Regions from separate parts of the Rhodococcus qingshengii JCM 15477 genome, predicted to be linked through region 2. Evidence: riboswitches for the same ligand, from Rfam matches in the RefSeq annotation. Region 2 holds a riboswitch; each other region holds the start of a gene.

What was found. Region 2 has a riboswitch for S-adenosylmethionine ahead of M0639_RS09940 (bifunctional o-acetylhomoserine/o-acetylserine sulfhydrylase). Riboswitches for the same ligand answer to the same signal wherever they lie in the genome.
Region 1: another riboswitch for S-adenosylmethionine. It lies ahead of M0639_RS23040 (FAD/NAD(P)-binding protein); the one in region 2 lies ahead of M0639_RS09940 (bifunctional o-acetylhomoserine/o-acetylserine sulfhydrylase).
Region 3: another riboswitch for S-adenosylmethionine. It lies ahead of M0639_RS19605 (LLM class flavin-dependent oxidoreductase); the one in region 2 lies ahead of M0639_RS09940 (bifunctional o-acetylhomoserine/o-acetylserine sulfhydrylase).

What each region holds. Positions count from the first base shown of each region.
Region 1 is NZ_CP096563.1:5,043,568-5,046,843, reverse strand. Features, by position in the region: gene M0639_RS23045 (ATP-dependent Clp protease ATP-binding subunit) at 1-39, shown strand, start outside; gene M0639_RS23040 (FAD/NAD(P)-binding protein) at 92-1,984, opposite strand; SAM riboswitch class I at 1,989-2,082, opposite strand; gene fahA (fumarylacetoacetase) at 2,161-3,276, opposite strand, start outside.
Region 2 is NZ_CP096563.1:2,175,045-2,178,320, forward strand. Features, by position in the region: gene M0639_RS09940 (bifunctional o-acetylhomoserine/o-acetylserine sulfhydrylase) at 1-1,267, opposite strand, end outside; SAM riboswitch class IV at 1,411-1,551, opposite strand; gene M0639_RS09945 (NADP-dependent isocitrate dehydrogenase) at 1,857-3,080, shown strand; gene M0639_RS09950 (MFS transporter) at 3,211-3,276, shown strand, end outside.
Region 3 is NZ_CP096563.1:4,314,988-4,318,263, reverse strand. Features, by position in the region: gene M0639_RS19615 (dicarboxylate/amino acid:cation symporter) at 1-622, opposite strand, end outside; gene M0639_RS19610 (phosphodiesterase) at 962-1,867, shown strand; SAM riboswitch class IV at 1,946-2,059, shown strand; gene M0639_RS19605 (LLM class flavin-dependent oxidoreductase) at 2,042-3,276, shown strand, end outside.

The DNA of each region.
Region 1 (3,276 bases), 2.9 Mb from region 2:
ACCGTCGCGGTTGACGAGGGTGAGTTGGTGTTCAGCTAGGAGGGGCACAGCCCCCGTGAGCGGTTAGGGAGTCTCTGGACTCCCTAACCGCTCACAGGCGCGCAGCGCCCAAAATCTCCGCCGCCAGGGCGTCGTTGTGCCGGAAGAACCCTGCATTGGTACGGGGACGAGGGAAAGCCGCCGACCAGTTGTGGCCTGCAACCCACGGCCCGGCCGCGAAGCGGCGAGGATGAGCAGTGTTGTTCCGGTCGAGAATTCGTGAAGTACCGTCGACGGCGAGCTTCGCCGAACTGTCCACGGTCGCACGAAGTTCGACTGCCTCGCCCCGACCGTGAAGCGTCCGCAGGAGCAAGTCACCGCTCGCGCTGATGGACGCAACCGGCAAGCGTGCTTCGACGAGGGTGTTCGCGGCCACGATGTCGGTGTGCGACGCACTGCGCGCGACAAAGATCCCAGCCCCCGTTGCCGGGTCGATCTCGGTGGAGAACACCGAATCCGGCCCGAGGAACTGGACGATGCCCGCCTCGTTGAGGGCGACCAACTGTTCCAAACGCTCGGGCGGCGGACCACTGGCGATGAAACTGAAGAACGAATGAAGCCAACCCTCGACGTCCTTGGCGACGGATTCGGCCGGGATTCTGCCGCGCCGCAACAATTCTCCGACGGTCATGTACGTCGACAGCAGCGCTGAGAAGACAGCCGCGTCGGCGCTGAAATACGGGTCCGACCTCCGCGCGACATCTGCCGAGATGTATTCGGTGATCCGGGACTGGACCTCGGCAAGCCCGTCGTAGCGCTCACCGCCGAGTGGGCGGTTCAGCCGCTCGAGATCGATACGGTCTTCCGGCTTCGGGACTGCGTTCTCGACCAGTTCCTGCAATCGAGGCGATCCCCAAGCCAGCGAGGCGAATTCGGCGTCGAACTCCTCCCAGGTGCCCACTGTCCGATCCGGATGAGATGCGAACAGCTCGTAATAGTGGGCGCCTGCCAGTTCTTTCGACGCCAAGGGCCAGATGTCGTTTCGGAAATCCAACGGTCCGTCGCCGGGAACGAGATCAGCGGTGAAGAACCGCGGTAGCGGTGGCCGCGCGTCAGCGATCGAGTACGAAATCTTGGAATGATACGGCACCCCGCGACGAGATCCGGCATACAACAGGGGTTCCCGACCCGAGGGAGCGTAAGTGAGGACGCCGTCTTCACCGCGTTCGAAGATGCCGCCACGGCTCTCGGCGAGGAGAACCATCCAGTCGATGAAAGCCAGCCCGAGTCCGGCGATCAGAACCGGTTCGCCTTCGGGAATGACATCGGCGTCGAGATCGGCAGTGTAGCCCGGACCCACATACGTCAACCCGTGATCGGACGCGAAGCTGGTCAGCGCGGTTTCGCGTGGGGCAGGCAACGCATCGGGGTGCCCCTGTGCGAGAAGGACGGTCGTCGCGTCGATGACAGCTCCGTCGTCCAGATGAACTGTCTGTGTCTCGCCGACGTTCACGATGTCGACCACGGATCGTCGATGAACTCGAACGTCGACGTGCGCTGGCGCGGAGTCGACTGCAGTCTCGAACACCCAGTTCAGGTATCGGCTCTGCAGTGACCTCGATGCAAACGACGACGGGGTGAGCGTCGGAACTTCTGCTGCGATTTCTGGGAATTCGGCAAGCTCAGCCGAGCGCTCGGCGACCCATTCCGCGAGGGTCGGACCCGGCAGCACCGGGCCGATCACGGCGGTGGTCTCGTCGGTGAACATCGTGACGTCCGCGGTTGTCGAATTCATCCACAGAAGCGGCGCCTGGCTGCCTCGCCAAATACGGCCGGCGCCTGCCGGATACGGGTCGACAACGTGAAGTTCGATCGGTGTGGGATCGGCGTTCACCGATTCGTGAGCGAGGATCCGCTCGAGTACGCCGGTCCCGCGGGGTCCACCACCCACGATCACGATGACAGCTGCTGTCCCCACTGAGGTACGGGGTCGATCGCCTGGCACGAGTCCTCCATCGGACCTGGCAGAAAGCACCCGCACCTCAGCAGAGGGGGTTGCTGCGACGTCACGGAGCCAGGACTCTCGATCGCTCTGGATGGTTAGTCCAGCTTATCTTCGGAGAATCGTGAGGCAAGGAATTCCGGACATCAGATCAGCGTGAATCAAACAGTTGTCAATCACTATCTTTCGGTTTGCGTTGCAGGCAGGATCCGAGCGTGAACATCCCCGAAGCCGATTCGTGATCCGCCGACGCCGGGAGCGGTGGCTGAGATGGCGATGGTGTCGCCGTCTTCGAGAAAGGTACGGGTCTCGGAGCCCACAGCTACGGGTTCCTTGCCGCCCCACGTCAACTCGATGAAGGCGCCGCGCTGATCTTTGTCCGGTCCGGAAATGGTTCCGGACGCGAAGAGATCGCCGGTGCTCGCTGCTGCGCCGTTGATGGTGGTGTGCGCGAGCATCTGCGCAGGCGACCAGTACATCTGGGCGTAGGGCGGCCGGGAGACGACGTGACCGTTCCACTCGACGGCCAGGTCGATGTCCAGCCCCCACTTCTCTTCACCACGCAGATAGGAAAGCGGTTCGGGATCCTGCACCGGAGTGTCGATTCGGGCTGCTTCGAGAGCGAGCAAGGGTACGACCCACGGTGAGATGGAGGTCGCGAAACTCTTCCCCAGGTTCGGACCGAGGGGCACGTACTCCCACGCCTGGATGTCTCGGGCAGACCAGTCGTTCACGACGACGGCGCCGAAGACGTGCTCGGCAAATTCGTCCGGGGTGATGGAATCGCCCATCTTCGAGGGAGTTCCGACGATGAATCCCATCTCGGCTTCGATGTCGAGGCGCCGGGACGGTCCGAAGTCCGGGCTTTCCTGATCGGGTGCCTTCCGCTGTCCGCAGGGACGAACGATGTCGGTGCCGGAGACGACGACGGTGCTCGAGCGCCCGTGGTATCCGACGGGAAGATGCTTCCAGTTCGGCATCAAGGGGGCTGCGTCCGGGCGGAACAACCGCCCGAGGTTGGTTGCGTGATTCTCCGAGGCGTAGAAGTCGACGTAATCGGCCACTGCGATCGGCAAATGCATTGTCACCGAATCAACGGAAAACACTGCATTCGAGTCTATTTCGCTAGTCACGAGCTCCGTGATCCGGTTTCGCACCGATACCCACTGATCTCGTCCCTGAGCCATGAACGCGTTCAGAGTCGGTTCGGAGAAGACGGAATCACCTAGTGTCGCTGCGAGATCGACCACCGATTCGGCGACGCGCACACCGACACGCGGTAACCCTCCCGCGGG
Region 2 (3,276 bases):
CTTCGATGCCGACCGCGAGGCGGACGAGCCCGGGTGTGACACCGGAGGCGAGCTGCTCTTCGGGGGTGAGCTGCGAGTGTGTCGTCGACGCGGGGTGGATGACGAGTGAGCGAACGTCACCGATGTTGGCGACGTGGCTGTGCAGCGTCAGGGCGTTGACGAACGTCTTGCCCGCATCGATACCGCCGGGCAGCTCGAAGGTGACGATGGCGCCGGTTCCCTTGGGCGTCAGCTGCTTTCCACGTTCGAACCATGGCGAGGAGGGAAGTCCCGCGTAGGAAACGGAGGCCACCTCGACGTGACCGTCGAGGAATTCGGCGACCTTCTGTGCATTGGATACGTGGCGCTCGATGCGCAGGCTCAAGGTTTCGATACCCTGCGCGATGAGGAACGCGTTGAACGGCGCCACGGCGGAGCCGAGATCGCGCAGCAGTTGGACGCGGGCCTTGAGTGCGAACGCCGGCGCGCCGAGGTCCGCGAAGGTGACGCCGTGGTAGCTGGGATCAGGCGTCGTGAAGTTCGTGTGGCGACCCTGCGTCCAGTCGAAAGTGCCACCGTCGACGATGACGCCGGCGATCGCGGTGCCGTGTCCACCAAGGTATTTGGTGGCGGAGTGAACGACGATGTCGGCGCCGTGTTCGAGTGGGCGAAGCAGGTACGGCGTCGCGACTGTGTTGTCCACGATCAACGGAAGACCGTTCTCGTGGGCCAGTGACGAGATACCGGGTAGGTCGAGGATGTGGTTCTTCGGATTGGCGATCGTTTCGCCGTAGAACGCCTTCGTATTCGGGCGAATGGCTTCGCGCCACTGCTCGAGATTGTCGGGATCCTCGACGAACGTGACTTCGATACCCAGCTTGCGAAGGGTGTAGTGCAGGAGGTTGTACGTGCCGCCGTACAGGTACGGGCTGGAGACGATGTGGTCGCCGGCCTCGGCGATGTTGAGGATCGCGATGGTCTCGGCGGCCTGACCCGAGGAGAGGAGGAGTGCGGCGACTCCGCCTTCGAGGGCAGCGATGCGCTGCTCGACGGCGTCCTGTGTGGGATTCATGATCCGCGTGTAGATGTTGCCCGGCTCGGCGAGGCCGAACAGTGCCGCAGCGTGATCGGTGCTGTCGAAGACGTAGCTGGTGGTCTGGTAGATCGGCAGAGCGCGCGCATTGGTGGCGGTGTCCGCTGTTTGTCCGGCGTGCACCTGCTTGGTCTCGAACGACCAGTTCGCGGTCGGATCCGAAGTTGCTGCGGCGTCGGCTGTGTTGTCGGTCATGATTTGTTCACTCCAGTGGTCTGACGGATAGATGTCGGACGGGGGCGAATGATCGCCGCCCCGTGCTGGGGTCTATCTACAAGTGCGACACATACTGAAATACCTCCGTGGGGCTCGGCCCGGTCTGGGGTCCGTCCCTGTCGGACCCGCGCTTGTCACCCGAATTGCGGTGGAACTGCGCGAGCAGATCCACGTCGGGAAACCTGGTCATCACCCGGGGCACCCCACCGCGGTTGGAGGGTTGCCGTCCAGCGAGCCGGGGCTTGACGCTGGCACTCATGACCAAGTCGGATTCTACCGGGAAGTGAGCGCAGTCCTGACACGGGGCGAAATGTGAGCCGCAACCGCACGCGAGGCAGAGCGACGCAGCCCACTAGCAGGCAAAAGTTACTCGCGAGTAGAGACCGATGAGTGGACCTGCCGGTTGCGGCCTCACGGGTTAGCAGTACGCTTGTCTTGTTTGGGACTCATCTCCCGAGATCAGTCCACACCGTCTAGGTTTGATAATCGAACCGTTCGCGGACCCACTCACAAAGTGTGACCGCAACCGTGTAACCAGGGAAACTTCCTAGGAGGACGCGAAGCACCCATGTCCAAAATCAAGGTTGAGGGCACCGTCGTCGAACTCGACGGCGATGAGATGACGCGCATTATCTGGCAGTTCATCAAAGACAAGTTGATCCATCCGTATCTCGATGTGAACCTCGAGTACTACGACCTCGGTATCGAGTACCGCGACGAGACCGACGATCAGGTCACCATCGACGCAGCGCACGCGATCCAGAAGCACGGCGTCGGCGTCAAATGCGCCACGATCACGCCGGACGAGGCACGTGTCGAGGAATTCGGTCTCAAGAAGATGTGGCGTTCCCCGAACGGAACGATCCGCAACATTCTCGGCGGCACGATCTTCCGCGCACCGATCATCATCTCCAACGTTCCGCGACTCGTTCCGGGCTGGACCAAGCCGATCATCATCGGCCGTCACGCATTCGGCGACCAGTACCGCGCCACAGACTTCAAGGTCCCCGGCCCCGGCAAGGTGATGATCACCTACACGCCTGAGGACGGCAGCGCACCGATCGAGCACGAACTGGTCAACTTCCCCGAAGAGGGCGGCGTCGTCCAGGGGCAGTACAACTTCACCACGTCCATCCGTGACTTCGCTCGCGCGTCGCTCACCTACGGACTGCAGCAGAACTACCCGGTGTACCTGTCCACCAAGAACACCATTCTCAAGGCGTACGACGGTGCCTTCAAGGACATCTTCCAGCACGTCTACGAGACCGAGTTCAAGGCTGAGTTCGATGCTGCAGGTCTGACCTACGAGCACCGCCTCATCGACGACATGGTCGCTTCCGCACTCAAGTGGGAGGGCGGATACGTCTGGGCATGCAAGAACTACGACGGCGACGTCCAGTCCGACACCGTGGCCCAGGGCTTCGGTTCGCTCGGCCTCATGACGTCGGTTCTGCTGACACCGGACGGAAAGACCTGTGAGGCAGAGGCTGCTCACGGCACCGTGACGCGTCACTACCGTCAGCACCAGCAGGGCAAGCCCACCTCGACCAACCCGATCGCGTCCATCTTCGCGTGGACCCGCGGGCTCGAGCATCGTGGCAAGCTCGACAGCACCCCTGAGGTCATCGGCTTCGCGCAGGCGCTCGAAGACGTTGTCATCAAGACCGTCGAAAGCGGCCAGATGACCAAGGACCTCTCGATGCTGGTCGGCGGCGATCAGGGCTACCTGACCACCGAGGAGTTCCTCGGCGCGCTCGACGTGAACCTGCAGAAGGCCATGGCCGCGAAGTAGATTCACCGCTTCACCTGTCAAATGGGACGTCTGGGAAACCGGGCGTCCCATTTGTGTTCGCGGTCTCACGTGAGTGAACTCACCCGCTCTCACTTGGAAGTTCAACCAGGTGTGAGACCACAATTGGTCAGTGACTTCGTCTACCCTCTCCCGTTCTGACACCTCGACACCCGGGGTTCGTTCCGCCAGAGGTCCG
Region 3 (3,276 bases), 2.1 Mb from region 2:
ACTCGAGGAACGGCGCAGCCTTGGGGCCGATCTTCAGTGCAGCAATGCCGATTGCGCCGGCGATGACGAGCAGCTGCAGGACGTTGAAGCTCAGCGATGTAGTCGCCACGCCTTCGGCGACGGAAGTCTTTGCGCCCAGCCCCAGGAAGTTGTTCGGAACCAGTCCGGTGATGAACGCCCACCACGAGCCGGAGCTCTTGGGTTCCTTTGCTGCTTCGGCGGCGACATCGGTCCGTGAACCGGGATCGGTGATCAGGCCGACGATGATGCCGATGATCACAGCAATGAAAGCGGTGATCGCGAACCAGAGCAAGGTCTGCACGGCCAGGCGAGCTGCATTGGCGACCTGGCGCAGGTTGGCGATGGAGCTGACAATGGCGGTGAACACCAGCGGGATAACCGCAACGGTGAGCAGCTTGACGTAACTCGAACCGATGGTCTGCACGGTGCCGACCAACCAGTTGACGTTGCCGTCGGCTGCATCAGGCATTGCCCGGGCGACGAGACCGATGATGACACCGAGTACGAGACCGGCGACGATCTGCGGTCCGAATGCCGTCGCCCAGGACGGAAAACGCGACGTGGACTTTTCCGGCACGCCGGTGGAGGTGGAGCTGGGCATGACTATGCCTTTCGAAAATCAAGGGAGCGAAACGCAGCGCGGCACCAGAGGCCGGGCAGATTCGAAGAAATGTTTCCTGGTACGCGTCAGGTCAGAGCGAGCGCGTACACATTGCGCTCGCCTGCAGGCGAAGGTCGACGTAACGCCGACTGGTCAGGAACAACACTGTCCACACACTACTCGCAGCTTCAACTACTCGATCCCGAGGGTCGCCGCGGGAGTTCGCTTCGTGTTCGTCGGGTGTGCCCCGATCAGTCACTGTTGGTCGGTTGACTAGTCTCGACGATCAGTAGGTGCCGCACCGGCGCCTACGCGTCGGCAAGCGGAAGCGAGAGACCGATGAGCGTTCGGAATGCCGAGTACCCGCGTCCGAAGCATTTCCTGGTGCACCTCAGTGACACGCATCTGGTGGCTCAGGGGGAGTTGTACGACGCCGTGGATGCGTCGACGAGATTGCGGGAAGTGCTCAGCGGGATCGTGGCCTCGGGCGCACGCCCGGATGGACTGATATTCACCGGCGACCTGACCGACCAGGGACACCCCGACGCATACGCGGAATTGAAAGCCATCGTGGAACCCGTGGCGGCCGAGATCGATGCGCAGGTCGTCTGGGCGATGGGCAACCACGACGACCGCCCTACGTTCAGATCTCTGCTGTTGGGCGAGGACGCCACCGATCATCCCGTCGACAACGTCTACGACCTTGACGGACTGCGGGTGATCACCCTGGATTCGTCGGTTCCCGGGCATCACTACGGTGAGATCACGGATGGCCAATTGGATTGGCTACGCGCAGAATTGGCGGTGCCGGCGCCCGACGGAACAATTCTGGCGCTGCATCATCCGCCGGTTCCGTGCATTCAGGATCTCGCGGTTCTGGTGGAGTTGCGCGATCAGTCCCGGTTGGCGGACGTCTTGCGTGGCAGCGACGTCCGGGCGATTCTTGCTGGGCATCTGCACTATTCGACGACGGCGACGTTCGCCGGCATTCCGGTTTCCGTGGCGTCGTCGACGTGTTACACCCAGGACTTGAATGTGGAAGTCGGTGGTCAGCGTGGTCGTGACGGGGCTCAGGGGTGCAATCTGGTGCACGTGTACGACGAGACAATTGTTCATTCGGTCGTTCCACTCGGCGCGCACGTGACGGTCGGTGAGCCCGTCGACGCGGCCGAGGGTGCCCGGAGGCTCAGTGCTGCCGGCATTCGAATCCTCGAGAGCGAAAAGGCGGCACGCTCGATCATCTGAGGTCGCAGGCGGTTTCCGGCACCCACGCGCAGTTCTGGGTGATTGCCGGGCGGTCGCGTACTCACTACCGTCGAGGTAGGTGCAGAGCTCCAGCAACAAGGACCGGCTAGCTGGACGGCAACCCTTCATGCCGATGGGGTGCCCCGGAATCACACCTGGCGACACGCGCGGTGCGTGTCGCAAGCGGCAGTCGCCACGAGAACCGCCAGTCGGGTGCTGACGGCTTCTGCGGTCGGCACTGTGCGCTCCCGAGTAGTTCTCGAACAGGAGTATGCGCCGATGACCTCCACCCCCTCTTCTTATCTTGCTCCGTTGCATCTCGCCGTAGCGCTGGACGGTGCCGGTTGGCACCCAGCGGCCTGGCGAGAGCCGCACTCGCGCCCGAGTGAGCTGTTCAGCGCGTCGTATTGGACTGACGTGGTGGCGACCGCCGAGCGTGGTCTGCTCGATTTCGTCACCATCGAGGACAGTCTCTCGGTGCCGGCCAACCCACTCGAGCCTGTCGACGACGCGGTTGACCGGGTGCGCGCTCGGCTCGACGCACATCTCGTGGCCGCCCGACTGGCACCGATCACGAGCAACATCGGGTTGATCCCGACTATCACCACCATTCACACCGAACCGTTCCACTTGTCCAAAGCCGTTGCCACGCTGGACTACACCTCGCGCGGTCGCGCCGGGTGGCAGGTGAAGGTGTCGGCGTCGGAATCCGAGGCAGCACAGTTCGGGCGCCGCGACATCCCAGTTCTCACCGATGCCGACCGTCAGTCGATCGTTTCAGGCGTCCTCCCGGACTTCGTGCGCGACCTGTTCGACGAAGCTGCGGAGGCAGCTGACGTAATCCGGCGACTCTGGGACAGCTGGGAGGACGGCGCCGAGATCCGCGACGTGGAGCAGCGCCGGTTCATCGACCGAGACAAGTTGCACTACATCGACTTCGAGGGAAAGTACCTCTCGGTCCGTGGACCGTCGGTGACTCCGCGCCCGCCGCAGGGGCATCCCGTCGTCACCGCATTGGCACATCAGCGGGTCGCGTACGAGCTGGCGGCGCGGACGGCCGATCTGGTGTTCGTGACGCCGTTCGACGACGAGCAGGTCACGGCAATCCTGGGTGAAGTGCGAGCAGCCGAAGAACACGTGCAGCGCACCGGCGAACCGCTTCGGGTCTTCACCGACATCGTCGTATTCTTCGATGCTCCGGAAGAAACCGGAAAGGAACGGCTCGCTCGCCTCGACGCGCAGGCCGGCGCCGAATACCGTTCGGACGCGCTGACCTTCACCGGCACCGCGGCTGAGTTGGCAGATCTTCTGCTCCGGTGGCAGCAGTTGGGAATCGACGGCTTCCGGTTGCGGCCGGGCGTCGTCGTGGACGACCTCGACGCGATCGCAGGTGAGCTGGTACCTGAATT